DNA from 3 places in the Streptomyces sp. NPDC008238 genome. Region 3 is predicted to be linked to each of the others. Evidence: predicted binding sites of a transcription regulator. Region 3 holds the regulator's gene; each other region holds the start of a gene.
What was found. The regulator HrcA, encoded in region 3, represses chaperone genes, less so after heat shock. The targets are predictions, from matches to a motif close to TTNGCACTCNGNNNNNCNGAGTGCNAA.
Positions count from the first base shown of each region.

Region 1: the regulator HrcA is predicted to act here: its motif matches at 1,297-1,323, upstream of groL (chaperonin GroEL).
Region 2: the regulator HrcA is predicted to act here: its motif matches at 1,664-1,690, upstream of groES (co-chaperone GroES).

Region 1 is NZ_JBIBGK010000003.1:697,369-700,838, forward strand. It holds gene thrC (threonine synthase) at 1-196, shown strand, start outside; gene ACFZAU_RS12085 (MoaD/ThiS family protein) at 241-519, shown strand; gene ACFZAU_RS12090 (cold-shock protein) at 943-1,149, shown strand; gene groL (chaperonin GroEL) at 1,510-3,132, shown strand; gene ACFZAU_RS12100 (copper homeostasis protein CutC) at 3,246-3,470, opposite strand, start outside.
Region 2 is NZ_JBIBGK010000002.1:622,724-626,193, forward strand. It holds gene groL (chaperonin GroEL) at 1-1,084, opposite strand, end outside; gene groES (co-chaperone GroES) at 1,207-1,515, opposite strand; gene ACFZAU_RS07705 (class I SAM-dependent methyltransferase) at 2,024-3,208, shown strand; gene ACFZAU_RS07710 (HAD family hydrolase) at 3,215-3,470, opposite strand, start outside.
Region 3 is NZ_JBIBGK010000004.1:184,154-187,623, forward strand. It holds gene ACFZAU_RS13185 (16S rRNA (uracil(1498)-N(3))-methyltransferase) at 1-459, opposite strand, end outside; gene dnaJ (molecular chaperone DnaJ) at 574-1,713, opposite strand; gene hrcA (heat-inducible transcriptional repressor HrcA) at 1,713-2,729, opposite strand; gene ACFZAU_RS13200 (MBL fold metallo-hydrolase) at 2,938-3,470, shown strand, end outside.

The DNA of each region.
Region 1 (3,470 bases), on a different contig from region 3:
GACGGCCGGCGGCGTGACCGTCGGCGTGCTGCGCAAGCTCATCGAGACCGGGCAGCTCGACCCGGCCGGGGAGACCGTCGTCCTCAACACCGGCGACGGCCTCAAGACGCTGGACGCCGTCGCCCCGACCTCCCGCCCCACGGCCACCATCCGCCCGAGCCTCGACGCGTTCCGCGCCGCCGGCCTGGCCGGCTGACCCCACCGCACCGGCTGACCCAGACTGAAGGTGAACCCCGCATCATGAGCGCTACCGTCCGCATCCCCACCATCCTCCGCACCTACACCGGCGGCCTGGCCGAGGTCCCGGCCGAGGGCGGCACCCTGGCCCAGGTCATCGACTCCCTGGAGCGGAACCACCCCGGCATCTCCGCGCGGGTCCTGGACGACACGGGCAAGCTGCGCCGTTTCGTGAACGTCTACGTGAACGACGACGACGTCCGTTTCTCCGAGGGGCTGCAGACCTCGGTGGGCGAGGGCGCGTCCGTCTCGATCATCCCGGCGGTGGCCGGAGGCTGCTGAGCCGCACGGCCCGCGGGCGACAGGGGTGCCGGGTACCTCCCGGCACCCCTGTGTGCGTGAGGGGTAGTTGAAGGCCTGTACAGTTGCCCTGAGCAGGTCGCAACTCCCTGCAACGCTCTGCGCAACCCCCCTTCCCAGGGCGGTCTTGTCGACGATTTATCGCCAAATTCACGTGGCGTTTGTCGTGTTGGCCCCCTATGTCCGGTCCGAGTTGCCCCGGATTGTTCGCCGAACAGGCTCTTCTTCCGATTCCGTGTGCCCGGAATTCTCGTCCGATTGACCTGTTGCAGACAGCGTCCGGGCAGATACATTCAGCCGCGGTCGACGCGTTCCGGCGCACGCCCCCTTGGCTGTAGGGGGTGAGGTCTGACCCGGGTCCGCGAGGTGCGGGTCTGCGAAGGGCCAGCAATAGGGGAGTTAGGAATGGCTCAGGGCACCGTCAAGTGGTTCAACGCGGAGAAGGGCTACGGCTTCATCGCGGTCGACGGTGGTGCGGACGTCTTCGTGCACTACAGCGCGATCCAGATGGACGGCTACCGCACCCTCGAGGAAGGTCAGCGGGTCGAGTTCGAGATCTCGCAGGGCCAGAAGGGGCCGCAGGCGGACATGGTCCGTCTCGCAGCCGGCTGACGCGCCGCGCATCGGCCACGGAGCACTTTCGCGTACGGCCGCTCAAACGTACGCGTCGAGGCCCGCCCCGCACAGGGGCGGGCCTTCGTGCTGTCCGGGGGCCCGCGGACCGGGACCTGCGGGTTGTCCACGGCACCGGCCAAGCGGCTTGCACTCTCCTAGGGCGAGTGCTAATCATTGGCGTTAGCACTCTGACGTTGAGAGTGACAAAGGACCGAGTGGGTGAGGCCCGCTCGAACGCCGGAAAGGAACCGGCGGGAGGGCAGGCCGTCCGTCGCGGGCGCCGGCGCGGTCCTGGAGTAATCCTTCCCCGCAGCCGTGCGCCGCGGGGGGACCCCAAGTCCGGGAGGACCACTTCACATGGCCAAGATCATCGCGTTCGACGAGGAGGCACGGCGCGGTCTCGAGCGCGGGATGAACCAGCTCGCCGACGCCGTCAAGGTCACCCTCGGCCCCAAGGGCCGCAACGTCGTCCTCGAGAAGAAGTGGGGCGCCCCCACGATCACCAACGATGGTGTGTCCATCGCCAAGGAGATCGAGCTCGAGGACCCGTACGAGAAGATCGGCGCGGAGCTGGTCAAGGAGGTCGCGAAGAAGACGGACGACGTCGCCGGTGACGGCACGACGACCGCGACCGTCCTCGCCCAGGCGCTGGTCCGCGAGGGCCTGCGCAACGTCGCCGCCGGCGCCAACCCGATGGCGCTGAAGCGTGGCATCGAGAAGGCCGTCGAGGCCGTCTCCGCCGCCCTGCTCGAGCAGGCGAAGGACGTGGAGACCAAGGAGCAGATCGCCTCCACCGCCTCCATCTCCGCCGCCGACCCGCAGATCGGCGAGCTCATCGCCGAGGCGATGGACAAGGTCGGCAAGGAAGGCGTCATCACCGTCGAGGAGTCCCAGACCTTCGGTCTGGAGCTGGAACTCACCGAGGGCATGCGCTTCGACAAGGGCTACATCTCGGCGTACTTCGCCACCGACCTGGAGCGTATGGAGACGTCCTTCGACGACCCGTACATCCTGATCGTCAACTCCAAGATCTCCGCGGTCAAGGACCTGCTCCCGCTGCTGGAGAAGGTCATGCAGTCCGGCAAGCCGCTGCTGATCATCGCCGAGGACGTCGACGGCGAGGCGCTGTCGACCCTGGTCGTCAACAAGATCCGCGGCACCTTCAAGTCGGTCGCGGTCAAGGCCCCGGGCTTCGGCGACCGCCGCAAGGCCATGCTCGGTGACATCGCCATCCTCACCGGTGGCACCGTCATCTCCGAGGAGGTCGGCCTCAAGCTGGAGAACGCCGGCGTGGACCTGCTCGGCCACGCCCGCAAGGTCGTCGTCACCAAGGACGAGACCACGATCGTGGACGGCGCCGGCGACCAGGACCAGATCCAGGGCCGCGTCAACCAGATCCGTGCCGAGATCGAGAACAGCGACTCGGACTACGACCGCGAGAAGCTCCAGGAGCGTCTGGCGAAGCTGGCCGGCGGCGTGGCCGTCATCAAGGCCGGTGCCGCCACCGAGGTCGAGCTCAAGGAGCGCAAGCACCGCATCGAGGACGCGGTGCGCAACGCCAAGGCCGCCGTCGAGGAGGGCATCGTCGCCGGTGGTGGCGTGGCCCTGCTCCAGGCGTCCAACGTCTTCGAGAAGCTCGAGCTCGACGGCGACGAGGCCACCGGTGCGTCGATCGTGAAGCTGGCCCTCGAGGCCCCGCTGAAGCAGATCGCCGTCAACGCCGGCCTCGAGGGCGGTGTCGTCGTGGAGAAGGTGCGCAACCTGACCCCCGGCCACGGCCTCAACGCCGCCACGGGCGAGTACGTCGACCTGATCGGTGAGGGCATCATCGACCCGGCCAAGGTCACGCGCTCCGCGCTGCAGAACGCGGCCTCCATCGCCGCGCTCTTCCTCACTACCGAGGCCGTCATCGCCGACAAGCCGGAGAAGGCCGCCGCGCCGGCCGGCGGCGGCATGCCCGGCGGTGACATGGACTTCTGATCCTCCGGGACCAGGACTCCGCACCACGGCAGAAGACCGAGGGCGGTACCCCACACGGGGTACCGCCCTCGGGCGTTTCCGGGTGCCGCCCCGTCAGGCAAGGTCAGGTCGGGTCAGGGGACGGCGACCGGTGCGTCCAGCAGGTCGCGCCAGGCCCGCACCGCCTCCGCGTCGACCGGTCCGGTCCAGCCGCCGGGGCGGACCGCGCCCCCGACGTGGAAGGCGTCGATGCCGGCCGCGAGCAGCCGCGGCAGGTGCTCGGCCCGCAGCCCGCCGCCCACCATCAGCTGCGGCTCGCCGGGACGTCCCGCCTCCGCCAGCAGATGGCCGAGCCCGTC
Region 2 (3,470 bases), on a different contig from region 3:
GGTCCCAGTCGGAGTCGGTCGAGGCGATCTCGGCCTTGATCTGGTTGACGCGGCCGCTGATCTCCGCGGACTCGCCGCCACCGTCGACGATGGTGGTGTCGTCCTTGGTGACGGTCACGCGGCGGGCGCTGCCGAGCACGTCCAGACCGACCTGGTCGAGCTTGAGGCCGACCTCCTCGGCGACGACGGTGCCACCGGTGAGGGTGGCGATGTCGCCGAGCATGGCCTTGCGGCGGTCGCCGAAGCCGGGGGCCTTCACCGCGACGGCGTTGAAGGTGCCGCGGATCTTGTTGACCACCAGGGTGGACAGGGCCTCGCCCTCGACGTCCTCGGCGATGATCAGCAGCGGCTTGGAGGCGCCGGCCTGCAGGATCTTCTCCAGCAGCGGGAGCAGGTCCTGGATGGAGGCGATCTTGCCCTGGGTGATGAGGATGTACGGGTCCTCCAGGACGGCCTCCTGGCGCTCCTGGTCCGTCACGAAGTACGGCGACAGGTAGCCCTTGTCGAAGGCCATGCCCTCGGTGAAGTCCAGCTCCAGGCCGAAGGTGTTGGACTCCTCGACGGTGATGACACCGTCCTTGCCGACCTTGTCGATCGCCTCGGCGATCAGCTCGCCGACCTGCTTGTCCTGGGCGGACAGCGCGGCGACGGCGGCGATGTCGTCCTTGCCCTCGATCGGGCGGGCGGTGGCGAGCAGCTCGTCCGAGACGGCCTTGACGGCCGCGTCGATGCCCTTCTTCAGGGCGGCGGGGGAGGCGCCGGCGGCCACGTTGCGCAGACCCTCGCGGACCAGCGCCTGGGCGAGCACCGTGGCGGTGGTGGTGCCGTCACCCGCGATGTCGTTGGTCTTGGTCGCCACCTCCTTCACGAGCTGCGCGCCGAGGTTCTCGTACGCGTCCTCGATCTCGACCTCACGCGCGATGGTGACACCGTCGTTGGTGATGGTCGGGGCGCCGAACTTCTTGTCGATGACGACGTTGCGGCCCTTGGGGCCGATCGTCACCTTCACGGTGTCGGCGAGCTTGTTCACGCCGCGCTCAAGGGCGCGACGCGCGTCCTCGTCGAACTTCAGGATCTTGGCCATACCGGCGGAATTCCTCGTCTTTGGGTTCTCGTCGAAGACCGCGCCCCGGGTCCCCGGTCCGTGAGGACTCGGTGTGCCCGGGGCGTGGTCACGGCATTACTCGCTTGCGCGCGGCGCCGGTCCTACTTCTCGACGATCGCGAGGACGTCGCGAGCCGAGAGGACGAGGTACTCCTCGCCGCTGTACTTGACCTCGGTGCCGCCGTACTTGCTGTACAGCACGATGTCGCCGACCTTGACGTCGAGCGGGATGCGGTTGCCGTCCTCGAAGCGACCCGGGCCCACGGCCAGGACGACGCCCTCCTGGGGCTTCTCCTTGGCGGTGTCCGGGATGACCAGGCCGGAGGCGGTGGTCTGCTCGGCATCCAGCGGCTGGACCACGATGCGGTCCTCGAGCGGCTTGATGGCAACCTTGGTGCTGGCGGTCGTCACGATCCGACCTCCCCCTTCAAAGGGCTCACGGGAGTGTCTGTCTGGGGTGGCGACCTGGTAGGCCCGTCGTCGCGGGTGCCGGACCTGCCCGTCGCGTTTGTGCTGGCACTCGGCAAGGCTGAGTGCCAGGTCCGAGATTATGACGCGCTTAGCACTCGGTCAAGCGGAGTGCCAACGCCGCGCCGTACGAGCCGCTCTCCCCCTGGTGGAACGGCGTGCCCGGCCCCACGATTCCGGTCCGCGGTTCCGGGCCCGGCGCGCCGCCGAGCCTCGGACGGCGCCCGGGGGTGAGGCCGGCCGTACGGAACGGCCGCGGAACCGGTCACGGGCGCCGCGACAGCGGGAGTTGGAACCCGCTTCCGCCGATTGCCCGGGACCGTCCGGCGCGTGCTCACCCCGCCGGGCGAGGATGACGACACCTGTGCGACCGCCGCCGGCCCGGGCCGCGGTGCGGGTCCGTCACGGCCCCCGGACGGCCCCCGGACGACGCCCGCGGCGCCGCGGGACAATGGACGGCGTGGATCTTGACGCGTTCTCGGCCCTCCTGACCGACGAGGGCCAGTTGCTGCTGGCCTCCCTGCGGGACTACGACCCCGCCGCCGAACTGGCGACCGCGACACGGCTGCGGCGGGAGCACGACGCCGGCCTGGTGGCGGCCGCGCTGACGCAGGCACGGCTGCGGCAGCGGGCGGCGGCGAAGTTCGGCGAGGACGCGTACCGGATGTACTTCACGCCCGAGGGGGTCGAGCAGTCGACGCGGGCCTCCGTCGCCCGGCACCGGGCCGAGCGGTTCGCCGCGCTCGGGGTGCGGCGACTGGCCGACCTGTGCTGCGGCATCGGCGGCGACGCCGTCCCGCTCGCCCGCGCCGGCGTGCAGGTGCTGGCGGTCGACCGCTCCCCGCTGACCTGCGCGGTGGCACGGGCGAACGCGGAGGCGCTGGGGCTGTCCGGCCTGATCGAGGTGCGCTGCGCCGACGTGACGGAGACCGCCGTGGACGGCTGTGACGCGGTCTTCGCCGACCCGGCCCGGCGCGGCGGTCGGGGCAGGATCTTCGACCCCGAGGCGTACTCCCCGCCGCTGTCGTGGGCGGTCGCGGCGGCCCGGAAGGCCCCGCTGGCCGCCCTGAAGGTGGCGCCGGGGATCCCGCACGAGGCCGTGCCGGAGGACGCCGAGGCGGAGTGGGTCTCCGACCACGGCGACGTGAAGGAGGCGGTGCTGTGGTTCGGCACGGCCCCGGGGGCCCGCCGGGCGACCCTCCTGCCGTCGGGCGCCTCGCTGCCCGCCGCCGGCCTGCCCGACCCGCGGGTGCGCCCCGTGGGGCGCTGGCTGTACGAGCCGGACGGCGCGGTCATCCGGGCCCACATGGTGGCCGACGTGGCGGCGCAGGTCGGCGGCGGTCTGATCGACGCGACCATCGCGTACGTCACCTCGGACGAGCCGCACACCACGCCCTGGGCGACCGCCTACGAGATCACCGACGTGCTGCCCTTCAACCTCAAGCGGCTCAAGGCGCTGCTGCGCGAGCGCGAGGTGGGCGTGCTGACCGTCAAGAAGCGCGGCTCGGCCGTCGAACCGGAGGAGGTGCGCCGCCGGGTCAAGCCCCAGGGCCCGAACGCGGCGACGGTCTTCCTGACCCGTGTCGCGGGCGCCCCGAGCATGCTGCTGGGCACCCCGGCCCGGACCGGCGGCTGACGCCGGTCACGGCCGCCCGAGGAGGCTCATCGCGACGCCCGGCACCTCGGTGAGGGCCCCGGCGAGGGCGGTGGGCCCCGCGTCGCCCAGGGCGGGCCCGGTGTACCCCCACAGCGCGCCGATCGAGGGGACCCCCGCGGCCGCCGCGGCGGCCACGTCGGTGGGGCTGTCGCCCACGAAGCAGGCGCGCTCCGGCGACACCCCGAGGCGGTCCAGCGCGAGCAGGATGCCCTCCCCGGAGGGCTTGGGCGCCGCGTCGCCC
Region 3 (3,470 bases):
CAGGTCGGGGACCTCGGGGAACCGCAGCCGCCGGGCCTGCTTGGCGGCCTCACGGGCGGTGGAACGCCACTTGGCCAGCGACTTGGCGCCGCGCTCGCCCTTCCACTGGGTGATGCAGCGCGCCGCGGCCCACGGCACGACGGCGTCCACCCCGACCTCGGTCATGGTCTCGACGGCGAGTTCACCGCGGTCGCCCTTGGGCAGCGCCTGGACGACCGTGATCCGCGGGCGGGGCGGGGCCTCCTCGCGGACCTCGGCGACGGCGACCTCGAGCGTGTCCTTGCCGTCGACGGCCGCCACCGTGCCATACGCGCCGCGTCCCAGGCCGTCGGTGAGCACGATCTCCTCCCCGGCCCGCAGCCGGCGCACGGAGACCGCGTGCCGTCCCTCGGGGCCGGAGAGCGTGATGCGGGCCCGGTCCAGCACGCCGGGTTCGACAACGAAGACGGGTGCGGTCACGCGGCGGTCCTCGGGAAGCGGTGGGTCAGGGCGGCCATGCGCCCATCGTGCCACGGCGGACGACGGCCCGCGGTCCGGGGTGGACGACACCCCGGACCGCGGGCCGCTGGGCGGTCAGCGCCCGTTGAACGCGTCCTTCAAGCGGGAGAACAGCCCCTGCTGGCCCGGCTGGAACTGCCCCAGGGGGCGCTCCTCGCCGCGCAGCTTCGCCAGGCGGCGCAGCAGTTCCTCCTGCTCCGGGTCGAGCTTGCCCGGGGTCTGGACCTCGACGTGCACGATGAGGTCGCCCCGGCCGCCGCCCCGCAGGTGCGTGATGCCGCGCTGGTGGAGCGGGATCGACTGGCCGGACTGCGTCCCGGGCCGGATGTCGATCTCCTCCATCCCGTCCAGGGTCTCCAGCGGGACCTTGGTGCCCAGCGCCGCGGCCGTCATCGGGATCGTGACGGTGCAGTGCAGGTCGTCGCCGCGCCGCTGGAACATCGGGTGCGGCAACTCGCGGATCTCGACGTACAGGTCGCCGGCGGGGCCGCCGCCGGGGCCGACCTCGCCCTCGCCCGCCAGCTGGATGCGGGTGCCGTTGTCGACACCGGCCGGGATCTTGACCGTCAGCGTGCGCCGCGACCGGATCCGGCCGTCGCCGGCGCACTCCGGGCACGGGGTCGGCACGACGGTGCCGAAGCCCTGGCACTGCGGGCACGGCCGGGAGGTCATGACCTGGCCGAGGAAGGACCGCGTGACCTGCGAGACCTCGCCGCGGCCGCGGCACATGTCACAGGTCTGCGCGGTCGTACCCGGGGCTGCGCCCTCGCCGTGGCAGGTGTTGCATACCACGGCCGTGTCGACCTGGATGTCCTTGGTCGTGCCGAAGGCCGCCTCGTCCAGCTCGATCTCCAGCCGGATCATGGCGTCCTGGCCGCGCCGGGTGCGCGAGCGCGGGCCGCGCTGCGACGCCGTGCCGAAGAAGGCGTCCATGATGTCGCTGAAGTTGCCGAAGCCCTGGCCGAAGCCCGCACCCGCGCCGGCACCGCCGCCGTTGGCGGACAGCGGGTCGCCGCCGAGGTCGTAGACCTGCTTCTTCTGCGGGTCCGAGAGCACCTCGTAAGCGGCGTTGATCTCCTTGAACCGCTCCTGGGTCTTCGGGTCCGGATTGACGTCCGGGTGCAGCTCTCGCGCGAGACGGCGGAAGGCCTTCTTGATCTCGTCCGGGCCTGCGTCGCGGCGCACGCCGAGCACGGCGTAATAGTCCGTGGCCACTACGACTCCGCCAGGATCTGTCCGACGTAACGTGCCACTGCGCGTACCGCTCCCATCGTTCCGGGGTAGTCCATGCGGGTCGGTCCGACCACGCCGAGTTTCGCCACCGCCTCGTCGCCCGAACCGTAGCCGACGGAGACGACCGATGTGGAGTTCAGGCCCTCATGGAAGTTCTCGTGACCGATTCTCACCGTCACGCCCGAGTCCTTGGCCTCGCCCAGCAGCTTGAGGAGCACCACCTGCTCCTCGAGCGCCTCCAGCACCGGGCGGATCGTCAGCGGGAAGTCGTGCCCGAAGCGGGTCAGGTTGGCCGTGCCGCCGAGCATGATCCGCTCCTCGGTCTCCTCGACCAGGGTCTCCAGGAGTGTGGCGAGGACCACCTGGACGGAGGGCCGTTCGTCGGGCTCGAAGCCCTCGGGGAGTTCCTGCACCAGCGGCGGGACGTCGCTGAACCGGCGCCCCACCACCCGGCTGTTCAGCCGGGCGCGCAGGTCGGCCAGCACGGTCTCGCCGACCGGTGAGGGGACGTCCACCAGCCGCTGCTCCACCCGTCCGGTGTCCGTGATCAGCACCAGCATGATCCGGGCCGGGGCGAGCGCGAGCAGCTCCACGTGGCGCACCGTCGAGCGGGTGAGCGACGGGTACTGGACGATCGCGACCTGCCGGGTCAGCTGCGCCAGCAGCCGCACCGTACGAGCCACCACGTCGTCGAGGTCGACGGCGCCGTCCAGGAAGTTCCCGATGGCCCGGCGCTCGGCGCCGGAGAGCGGCTTGACGCTGGTGAGCCGGTCGACGAAGAGCCGGTAGCCCTTGTCGGTCGGCACGCGGCCGGCGCTGGTGTGGGGCTGCTGGATGTAGCCCTCCTCCTCCAGCACGGCCATGTCGTTGCGGACGGTCGCCGGGGACACGCCGAGGGCGTGCCGTTCGGTGAGCGCCTTCGAGCCGACCGGCTCCTCGGTGCCCACGTAGTCCTGGACGATGGCACGCAGTACTTCCAGCCGTCGTTCACTGAGCATCGCGCACCTCCAGTCGCTCGGTCACCGTGCGGGTCGTGTCGCCCCCGTGGCCTGGCACTCCTCTTCCCTGAGTGCCAGTTTTCCCCAAGTCAGTGTACGGCGGGGTGGCAAGACCTCGGCAAGGGCCCGTCCACGGGTCCGGCCCCGGGACGTCCTTGACCGGCCACCGTAGCGGGCGCCGGGCCGGTCGCGGGGATACCGTCGCGTTGTGGAGACCACACCGACCCCGCCGGGCTCCCCCGGCGGCTGGGAACAGCTCGCACCGGGGGTCGCGCGGCGGCGGCTGCCGTTCCTCGACGTCACCGTCGGGGTCGTGGTCGGCGACGGAGGCGTGCTGCTGGTCGACACCGGTTCCTCCGTCCCCGAGGGCGCCGGACTGCGCCGGGAGGTCCGCGAACTGACCGGGCGGGACGTGACGCACATCGCACTCACCCACGGCCACTTCGACCACGTCTTCGGCACCGCCGCCTTCGAGGGCGCCGAGGTCTTCGGCGAGATGACCCTCGACACCTACCTCGACCGCGAGCGCTTCTCCCTGGGCCGGGACGCCGTCGGGCACGGCGCCGCGGAGGCCGAGTCCGCACAGGCGGTGGAGGCACTCGTGCGCCCCGGCCGGCTCGTGGACGGCTCGTACGAACTCGACCTCGGCGGCGACCGGCAGGTCCTGCTGGTCCACCCGGGTGAGGGACACACCACGCACGACCTGGTGGTGGTCGTACCGGGCACGCCGCCCGTGGTCTT